3 regions of the Mesorhizobium sp. HAY1-8B genome follow, and region 1 is predicted to be linked to each of the others. Evidence: predicted binding sites of a transcription regulator. Region 1 holds the regulator's gene; each other region holds the start of a gene.
The links. The regulator PhoB, encoded in region 1, activates phosphate uptake and scavenging genes when phosphate is short. The targets are predictions, from matches to a motif close to TGTCATNNANCTGTCAT.
Positions count from the first base shown of each region.

Region 2: AC1VON_RS17150 (RNA degradosome polyphosphate kinase) is a predicted target of PhoB. The motif match lies at 2,014-2,030, and genes of this name have one in related genera.
Region 3: AC1VON_RS26615 (acid phosphatase) is a predicted target of PhoB. The motif match lies at 1,580-1,596, and genes of this name have one in related genera.

Region 1 covers NZ_CP200321.1:286,126-289,401, reverse strand. Annotated here, with positions in the region: gene pstB (phosphate ABC transporter ATP-binding protein PstB) at 1-663, shown strand, start outside; gene phoU (phosphate signaling complex protein PhoU) at 690-1,397, shown strand; gene phoB (phosphate regulon transcriptional regulator PhoB) at 1,519-2,208, shown strand; gene AC1VON_RS01400 (hypothetical protein) at 2,217-2,417, opposite strand; gene AC1VON_RS01395 (ROK family protein) at 2,572-3,276, opposite strand, start outside.
Region 2 covers NZ_CP200321.1:3,649,687-3,652,962, reverse strand. Annotated here, with positions in the region: gene AC1VON_RS17150 (RNA degradosome polyphosphate kinase) at 1-1,950, opposite strand, end outside; gene AC1VON_RS17145 (zinc-finger domain-containing protein) at 2,094-2,339, shown strand; gene AC1VON_RS17140 (FAD-dependent monooxygenase) at 2,359-3,276, shown strand, end outside.
Region 3 covers NZ_CP200321.1:5,544,841-5,548,116, forward strand. Annotated here, with positions in the region: gene AC1VON_RS26615 (acid phosphatase) at 1-1,437, opposite strand, end outside; gene AC1VON_RS26620 (cytochrome-c peroxidase) at 1,636-2,922, shown strand; gene add (adenosine deaminase) at 2,930-3,276, opposite strand, start outside.

The sequences.
Region 1 (3,276 bases):
GTCACCGCCTTCATCGGCCCTTCCGGCTGCGGAAAGTCGACGCTGCTGCGCGTCTTCAACCGCATCTACGAACTCTACCCCAAGCAGACCGCCGAGGGCCAGGTGCTGCTCGACGGCCAGAACATTCTCGACCGCTCGCAGGACCTCAACCTGCTGCGCACCAAGATCGGCATGGTGTTCCAGAAGCCGACGCCGTTCCCGATGTCGATCTACGAGAACATCGCCTTTGGCGTCAGGCTCTATGAGAAGATCAGCAAGGCCGAGATGGACGGCCGTGTCGAGCAGGCGCTGAAGCGCGCCGCTTTGTGGACCGAGGTCAAGGACAAGCTCAATGCCAGCGGCCTCAGCCTGTCGGGCGGCCAGCAGCAGCGGCTGTGCATCGCCCGCACGGTGGCGGTGAAGCCGGAGGTCATCCTGCTCGATGAGCCGGCCTCCGCGCTCGATCCGCTGTCGACCGCCAAGATCGAGGAACTGATCGACGAGCTGCAGGCCGACTACACGATCGTCATCGTCACCCACAACATGCAGCAGGCGGCGCGCGTCTCGAAGCAGACCGCCTTCATGTATCTGGGCGAACTGGTCGAGTTCGACCGCACCGAGAAGATCTTCACGTCGCCTCGCGAGAAGCGCACGCAAGACTACATCACCGGCCGCTTCGGCTGATCGCACGCATTACGAGGACCAGGATCATGGCCGAACACACAGTCGCAGCCTTCGACGAGGATCTCGGACAGATCAGCAGGCTGATCAGCGACATGGGCGATCTCGCCGGCTCGATGGTCGGCGGCGCCACCAAGGCACTGCTGAATTCCGACAACGCGCTGGCACAGCGCGTGGTTTCCGACGACGCCATCATGGATGCGCGCCAGCGCGAACTCGACGATCGCGCCATCACGCTGATCGCCAAGCGCCAGCCGATGGCAGACGATCTGCGCCATGTCGTCGGGTCGATCCGCATGGCTGGCGACCTCGAACGCATTGGCGACCTTGCCAAGAACATCGCCAAGCGCGTCGGCACCGTCGGTCTCACCGCAACGCCGCGCGACCTGTCGCATTCCATCGACGCCATGGCGCAGCTGGTGCTGATCCAGGTGCAGGGCGTGATCGAGGAGTATGCGGCGCGCGATGCCGCCGCGCTTGCGAAGCTGCGCGCCGACGACGAACGCATCGACGTCAAATACACCTCGGTGTTCCGCGAGCTGCTGACCTACATGATGGAGGATCCGCGCAACATCACCGCTTGCACGCATCTGTTGTTCTGCGCCAAGAATCTCGAACGCATCGGCGACCATGTGACCAACATCGCCGAGAACGCGTACTATGTCCTGACCGGCACGCAACTGCCCGCCAACCGCCCCAAACAGGACGAGACGGCGATGTCGGCGCCGGCGGCTTGAGCGTTGGAGCGGTTCATCGTTTCGCGGAAACGCCGAACCGCTCTATCTCTTTGTTTCACGCAATTCAGGATGGAAAACCGTTACATATTTTTCCCGGGATTGCTTTAGAGGTGACCAGTCAATGATCGCACCACGCATCATGGTGGTGGAGGACGAGGAGCCGCTCGGCGTGCTCCTCCGCTACAATCTGGAATCGGAAGGCTATCAGGTCGAGGTGGTAACCCGCGGCGATGAAGCCGAAATCCGGCTGCAGGAAAACGTGCCCGATCTTCTGGTGCTCGACTGGATGGTGCCGGCGGTGTCCGGTATCGAACTCTGTCGCCGGCTAAGAATGCGGCCCGAGACCGAACGGCTGCCGATCATCATGCTGACGGCGCGCGGCGAGGAGAGCGACCGCGTGCGTGGCCTTTCGACCGGTGCCGACGATTATCTGGTCAAGCCGTTCTCGACGCCGGAATTCATGGCGCGCGTCAAGGCGCTGCTGCGCCGCGCCAAGCCCGAAGTGCTGTCCAGCGTGCTCAAGGTCGGCGACATCGTGCTCGACCGTGAATCGCATCGGGTCTACCGCAAGAAGAGCGAGATCCGGCTCGGGCCGACCGAATTCCGCCTTCTGGAATTCATGATGCGCCATCCCGGCCGCGTGTTCTCGCGCAGCCAGTTGCTCGACAATGTCTGGGGTGAGACGATTTATATCGACGAACGCACCGTGGACGTGCATGTCGGCCGCCTGCGCAAGGCGGTCAACAATGGCCGCATGCCCGACGTCATCCGCACCATCCGTGGGGCAGGCTACGCGATCCGCGAGGATTAAAGGAGCGCTCAGCCGGCGCGAGTGCGAAAGATAATAACGGCAAACATCAATACGCCCGCGAATACCAGCAAAGATGATGCCGCGACAACGGAAGTCCACGTGGCGAAACATTCCTCGCCTCGCGGAAATGGCCATTCAATTCGCCGTGCCGTTGCCATGTCGAGCGTGCTGTCGGGTTTGCGCATCTGCACCGGTGTCGAACTTTCCACTGTCTCCTGCGTCGGCGTCGCTCCGATCACACGGCATGGATGTCGCGATTGCCGAAGCCGTCGATGGCTTGGGACGCTCAGTCAAGCGGTTGAGACGCGCAGTCACGGCGCCCGGCCGTGCCTTTCCAGAAGTCCAAGGGGTTCCGCGCGGGTTTCAGGCAACGCTCTTTCCAGCACTCCCTCTTGCCTGCACGCCCGGCGCGAAGATCTCCTGATCGACGAAGGTCAGTGCGCGCATGGCGCAGCCCTCGCGGATCAGGGGGAGTTCGTTCGGTTCGGTGTCGAACGAAATCGATTTCGAGTGCTGGCCGCCGGCGGTCTGGGCGATCGCCTCGCGCAATGCCGGCTCGATCAGGTCGAAGGCGGCGGCGCTGACGCCGACCATGGCCACGGGTGCGGGATCGATCAGCGCGAACAGGCTGCCGAGGCCATAACCCAGTGCTTCGCCGGCCTTGCGATAGGCTTCGCGCTCGGGCCCGGCCCGTTCCCGTGCCGTCGTCGCCAGTGCCCGCATCTGCGTGTCGCTGACGTCGGCGACCGGTTCGGTGTCCTCGCCAAGCTGCCTGGCATTGCGCCAGATGGCGTAGTTGCCGGCATAGGCCTCGACGCAGCCGCGCCGCCCGCAGCGGCAGAGCGCGCCGCCTGGCCGATGGATCATGTGGCCGAACTCGCCACCCGACGAATGGGTGCCGGTGAACAGTTCGCCCTTCAGCACCAGGCCCATGCCGATGCCGTGCGACAAAAGGATGGCGATGAAGTCGTCGCGGTAGCGTTCGGGGTCGCGCCAGCGCAGCGCCACCGCCATCATGTTGCAGTCGTTCTCCATGGTGGCCGGGATGCCGAACTCGGCTTCCAGTAT
Region 2 (3,276 bases), 3.4 Mb from region 1:
TGGATTGGTGATCGGCACCATGGTCTCGACGCGACGATCGAGATTGCGCGGCATCAGGTCGGCCGAGGAAATGTAGACGATCGCCTCGTCCGACGGCAGGCCATGGCCGTTACCGAAGCAGTAGATACGGCTGTGCTCGAGGAAGCGGCCGACGATCGATTTGACCCTGATGTTTTCCGACAGGCCCGGCACCTGTGGCCGCAGGCAGCAGATGCCGCGCACGACGAGGTCGATCTCGACACCGGCGCGGCTGGCATCATAGAGGGCGTCGATGATGATCGGGTCGACAAGCGCGTTCATCTTCATCCAGATGCGCGCCGGCCTGCCCTCCAGTGCATGGGCGACTTCGTCGGAAATGTGCTGCAGGATGCGGTTCCGCAGCGTGAACGGCGAGATCGCCAGCCGCATTTCGGCGGTCGGCTCGGCATAGCCGGTGATGAAATTGAACAGCTGCGCGACGTCGCGGGCAATCGTCGGGTCAGTGGTGAAGAAGGACAGGTCGGTGTAGATGCGCGCGGTGACCGGATGATAGTTTCCGGTGCCAAGATGCACGTAATTGCGTAGCTTGCCATCCTCGCGCCGCACCACCAGCGACATCTTGGCATGGGTCTTAAGTTCGAGGAAACCGAACACGACCTGCACGCCGGCGCGCTCCAGGTCGCGCGCCCAGCGGATATTGGCTTCCTCGTCGAAGCGCGCCTTGAGCTCGACCAGTGCGGTCACCGACTTGCCGGCCTCGGCCGCGTCGACCAGCGCGCGCACGATCGGGCTGTCGTTGGAGGTGCGGTAAAGCGTCTGCTTGATCGCCACCACTTCGGGGTCGGCCATTGCCTGGCGCAGGAACTGCACCACCACGTCGAAGGATTCGTAGGGGTGGTGGACGATGATGTCCTTCTCGCGGATAGCGGCAAAGCAATCGCCGCCATGCTCGCGGATGCGCTCGGGAAAGCGCGGATTGTAGGGTGTGAATTTGAGGTCATCACGGGGCACGGCGACGATCTCCGAGATCTGGCTGAGCGCCAGCGGTCCGGTCAGGACGCTGATGCGGCTCGATGACACGCCGAGTTCGCTGGCCACGAAATCGCGCAATTCGCCAGGCATCAGCTTGTCGAATTCGATGCGGATCACCGATCCGCGACGGCGGCGCTTCAGCGCGGTCTCGAATAGGCGCACCAGATCTTCCGATTCTTCCTCGACCTCGATATCGCTGTCGCGAATGATGCGGAACGTGCCTGAGCCCTTGACCTCGTAGCCGGGGAACAGCTTGCCGATATAGAGCCCGACCGCCTCTTCCAGCGGGATGAAGCGGACATGGTGCTTGCGATCCGGAAGACGGATGAAGCGCTTCAGCGCCACTGGCAGGCGCAGGAGCGCGCTCATTTCCTCGCCGTTCTTGCGATGGCGAAGCTGCAGCGCCATCGAGAAGCCGAGATTGGGAATGAACGGGAACGGATGCGCCGGGTCGATCGACAGCGGGGTGAGCACCGGAAACACCTGGTCCTGGAAATGCTCTTCCAACCAGATCTTCTCGTCCTTGGTCAGAGCGTCGCGGGTGATGGTCTCGATGCCTTCCTTGTTGAGCAGCACAGTCAGCGCCGAAAGGCTCTTCTGCTGGTCTTCCTGCAGCCGTTCGACCTCCCGCAGCAGTTGTTCGAGCTGCTGCTCGGGAGTGCGGCCATCAGGGCTCTTCAGCACGATGCCCTCGCGGACCTGGCCGGCGAGGCCGGCGACCCGCACCATGAAGAATTCGTCGAGATTGGCAGCCGAGATCGAGAGGAAACGAACGCGCTCCAGCAGCGGATGATGGGTGTTCAGCGATTCCTCGAGCACGCGGCGATTGAACTGCAGCCAGGAAAACTCGCGATTGACGAAACGATCGGGATTGCCGCCTTCCGGGCTCGCCGCTTCGACATTGATGAATTCGCTCTGCACCGGCTTCAGTTCGTTCATGGTTCCTGCTCTTTCCACCGCTCAGCCGGTTAACCGGCTTAACTTATCCTCTGACAGGCTTTTGCGACAGTTTCATTTCATCGATCTTGCAAAGAGACCTGTTATGATCCAGATGCATGCGAGACTGCGTTAAGGAGACGACGATGGCAGGCGGTTCCATTCCCCATTTCCAGAACGATGCGGGCCATCCGGCGATTGACATCGGCGTCAGGGAATTCATGTGCACGGGCGCCAACCCGCCTTTCGATCACCCGCATGTGTTTCTCGACATGGGCGACGACAATGAGAAGGTCTGCCCCTATTGCTCGACGCTCTACCGCTATTCGCCAAAGCTGAAGGCGACGGAAACGCTACCTGCCGGCTGCCTCTACATCGACCAAGCCGCCTGATTCCTTCGCGACGGACCTGATGGAAGACACGCGCTCCCGGCAAATCGTCATCGCCGGAGCGGGCGTCGCCGGGCTGACCTCGGCACTTGCTTTTGCCAGACGCGGCTATCCCGTGCAGGTGTTCGAGCAAGCGCCGCGCCTGGAAGCTGTGGGCGCCGGCCTCCAGCTTTCCCCCAACGCGACACGCATCCTGCGTGACCTCGGCGTACTCGACCGGCTGTTGCCGGCGGCGGTGCGGCCGGAGGCCGTGGTGCTGAAGGATGCGAGGACGTTGCGCGAATTGGCGCATGTGCCGTTGGGGCAGTCGGGTGAAGACCATTGGGGCGCTCCCTATCTCGTCGCGCACCGGGCCGACCTGCAGAGCGCGCTGATGGCGCGTGTTGCCGAGATGCCTGATATCCATCTCACCCTCGGGGGGCGTGTCCAAAGAATTGCGACTGGCAGCCATGGTGTCACGGCGACCGTCGAGATCGGCGGCAAGACGGCGGAAGAACAAGGCTCCTTGCTGGTCGGCGCCGATGGCGTCTGGTCTTCTGTGCGCGGGCTTGTCGATGCAAAAAGGATGGCATCGCCAAGAAACCGTTTTTCGGGAGAGTTGGCCTGGCGCACTACCGTCGCTTCCGACAGCAGCGCCGGGCGGGCTTTCGCCGCGATCGGCGCAGCCGATTGCGTCACGACTTTCCTGCATCCGGGTTTCCACATGGTCGCTTATCCGGTCAGCAAGGGCGACGCATTCAACCTCGTCGCCTTCACCAAAGGCGAGCGCATTGCCGAGGGCTGGTCCGGCCATGCCGATCCCGGCATCCTCGCCGCCGCCATGCGCGGCACCGCGCCAGGGCTTGTGCAGCTGGTGGAAATGGCCGGCCCGTGGCTGACCTGGCCGTTGCATACCGTCGAACAGAAACAGCCCTGGACAACGCCGGCCGGCGTTGCGCTG
Region 3 (3,276 bases), 5.3 Mb from region 1:
CACCGGCAGGTCGTAGCGCGCGGTGATGAAGCGCAGGATCGACGTCGTGTCATATTGCGTGTGGTCGACCGTGCCCATCTTCGCGTAGGGCGAGATGATGAAGGCCGGGACGCGGTTGCCCGGTCCCCAGCGGTCGGCCTTGGGCGGCGCGACATGATCCCAGAAGCCGCCATTCTCGTCATAGGTGACGACCACCAGCATGTGGCTCCATTGCGGGCTCTTCTCCAGATGCGCGACGAGGTCGGCCAGATGCTGGTCGCCCGATGTCACATCGGCATAACCGCTGTGCTCGTTGAGATTGCCTTGCGGCTTGTAGAAGCTGACAGAAGGCAGCTTGCCGTCATCGATCGCCTTGATGAATTCGGAGCCGTCCAGACCGCCATCCCTGAGATGCGCGGTGCGCGCGGCGGTGCCCGGCGCATAGGCGGCGAAATAGTTGAACGGCTGGTGGTGGAACTGGAAGTTCGGCACCGGCGTCGCATTCTTGCCGTCGAGCGTTGCCTGCCAGGCGCCGGCATACCAGGCCCAGTCGATCCCCCGCAGCGAAAGGAGGTCGCCGATGGTGATGTCGTGCTGCGGCGGCAGCGTCGTCGGCTGCGCCGGATCGGCCAGCGCCTTGTCGCCACCTTCGACGGGCTTGTTGGCACTCGGCTGGTAAGGCGGCTGCATGGTGTTGACGGCATAGAAGTCGGGCGTGATGGCACCGTCATTGACGAATTTCGGCACGCCGCCAAGGGCGGAGGGCGGCGAGTTGTCGGCCACCTTCAGCGTCTTGCCATCGGCCTCGACGACGGCGATCTGTCCCTTCACCGGGCTGGTATCGGCATTGGGATAGACCGGGGCGCAGGCGCAGGCGAGCTGGAAATGGTTGAGGAAGGAGCCGCCAAAGGCGCCCTGGAAGAAATTGTCGGCCAGCACGTATTTCTTCGCCACCGCCCACATCGGCAGGCCGGAACCGTCATAATGGCCCATGACGAGACCGCCGGAATCGGCCCAGGCGGCGAACTTGTCATTCTTGCCGCCGTCGATCTGCATCTGCTCCTGGTAGAAGCGGTGCCAGAGGTCGCGCGTGACGACGGAGGCCTTCTCGTTGAAGCCGTTGGCGTCGTCGATGGCGAAGCTGGCGTTGCTGAGATGCGCCGACTGCGCCTCGGTCACAACAGGCGTCACGCCCTTGGCGGTCAGTCCGCCCCAGGCCGGCGGCAATTCGGCGAGCGGCTTGCCGTCGCGATCGAGCTGGCGCGCCTGGTCGGCCGAGACATTGGCCAGCCCATTGGCGCCGGGGAAGCCGCCATAGAGATTATCGAAGCTGCGGTTTTCGGCATAGATGACGACGACCGTATCGATCTTGTCGTAGCCGGGAGGCGCGGCGTTGGCAGCACTAGCAAACGATGCCAGGGCGGTGGAGGCCAGGAAAAGCGAATTGAAGGGCCGCATTAAGGAGTCCTCATGGCTAGGGGGGATGGCTAGAGGCGTCGTGCATGGCCGGTGGCCGCGCACGCAAAGAGCTACGTCGATGCCTTGTCACCTTTGTGACACTTGCCTCGCCCGCGAACACGGTTTCGTGAAGAGCGGGAGCAGTCATCAATCCGTTGCAGTGCGAACCTACTGCGGAATGAAATGGACCTGGAAGCGATGACGACGGGACGAGGCAGACGCCTGATGATCGCGGCCGCTGCCGCATCGTTGTTCGGCTTTGCCATCACTTTGCCGGCAACCCTTGTTCGCGCCGGAACCGGCAGCATCCATCCCGGCCCGCTGTCGCGCGCCGATGCTTTCGCGCGGGCGCGGGCGCTGACCGCGCTTGGCCGAAAAATGTTCTTCGATCCGGCGCTGTCCGCCTCGGGCAGGCAGGCCTGTTCGTCCTGCCATGACCCGCATCACGCCTTCGGCCCGGCCACGGCCGCGCCGGTCGAGATGGGCGGTCCGAACCTCGACCAACCAGGCGTGCGCGCCGTGCCGTCGCTGCGCTATCTGCAGGCGGCGCCCGCCTTCACCGAGCATTTCTACGATTCCGAGGACGAGGGGGACGAGAGCGTCGACAATGGCCCGACCGGCGGCCTGACCTGGGACGGCCGGGCCGACCATGGCAAGGACCAGGCGAAAATCCCCCTGCTCTCGCCCTTCGAGATGGCCAACAAGGACGGGGCCGCCGTCACATCAGCCTTGCGCAAGGCCGCCTATGCCGGCGAGTTCAAGGCCGCCTTCGGCGACGACGTGTTCGACCACCCGGGCGATGCCTTCGACGCCGCCGCCGAAGCGCTCGGCACGTTCGAGCAGAGCGCGCCTGATTTCTATCCCTATTCCAGCCGCTACGACGCCTTCCTTGCCGGCAAGGCGCATCTGACGGCGCGGGAGTTGCGAGGCCGCGCGCTGTTCGAGGACGAGGCCAAGGGCAATTGCGCCAGCTGTCACCTCAGCGAACCCGCCAATGACGGCGAGCCGCCGCAATTCACCGATTTCGGCCTGATCGCCATCGCCGTGCCGCGCAATGCGGCGATCCCCGCCAATGCCGATGCGGCCTATGTCGATCTCGGCCTGTGCGGCCCGCTGCGCACCGATTTTCACGGCCGGTCCGAATACTGCGGCCTGTTCAAGACGCCGACCCTGCGCAACGTCGCGCTGCGCAAGAGCTTCTTCCACAACGGCGCCTTCCACACGCTGCGCGACGCGGTCGCCTTCTACGCCAGCCGCGATACCGATCCCGGCCATTGGTACCCCAGAAATGCCGATGGCACGGTCCGGCAATATGATGATCTGCCAAAGGCTTACTGGCCGAACTTGAATCAGGACCCGCCCTTCAACGGCAAAAAGCCCGGCGACAAGCCGGCGCTCAACGACGCCGAGATCGACGACATTGTCGCGTTCCTGCAGACGCTGACGGACGCGGATCAGCAGGCCGGGACGGTGCCTGCGAACTGAACCCCTGCTAGCTTCGCCAAGCCGCCAGATCGGCCAGGATCCGTGCCTTCAGCGCGGGGTCGGCGTAGCTCGCCCGCACCGACGTCGCGGCGAGCTGGCGAATGGTTTCCTCGTCCCAGGCAAAGGCCTCGGCGCAAGCGGCGTAGGATGCTTCAAGCGTGGTGTCGAGCAGCGCCGGATCGTCGGTGTTGATCGAGACCGGGACACCGGCCTTGCGCAGGGCGTCGAGCGGATGTTGCGCAAGCGAGGGATAAACGCCGAGCGCCAGATTGGAGACCGGACAGATGCCGAGCGGAATCTGCCTTTGCGCCAGCAAGTCGACAAGGTCCGGTTCCTCGATCGCCCGCACACCGT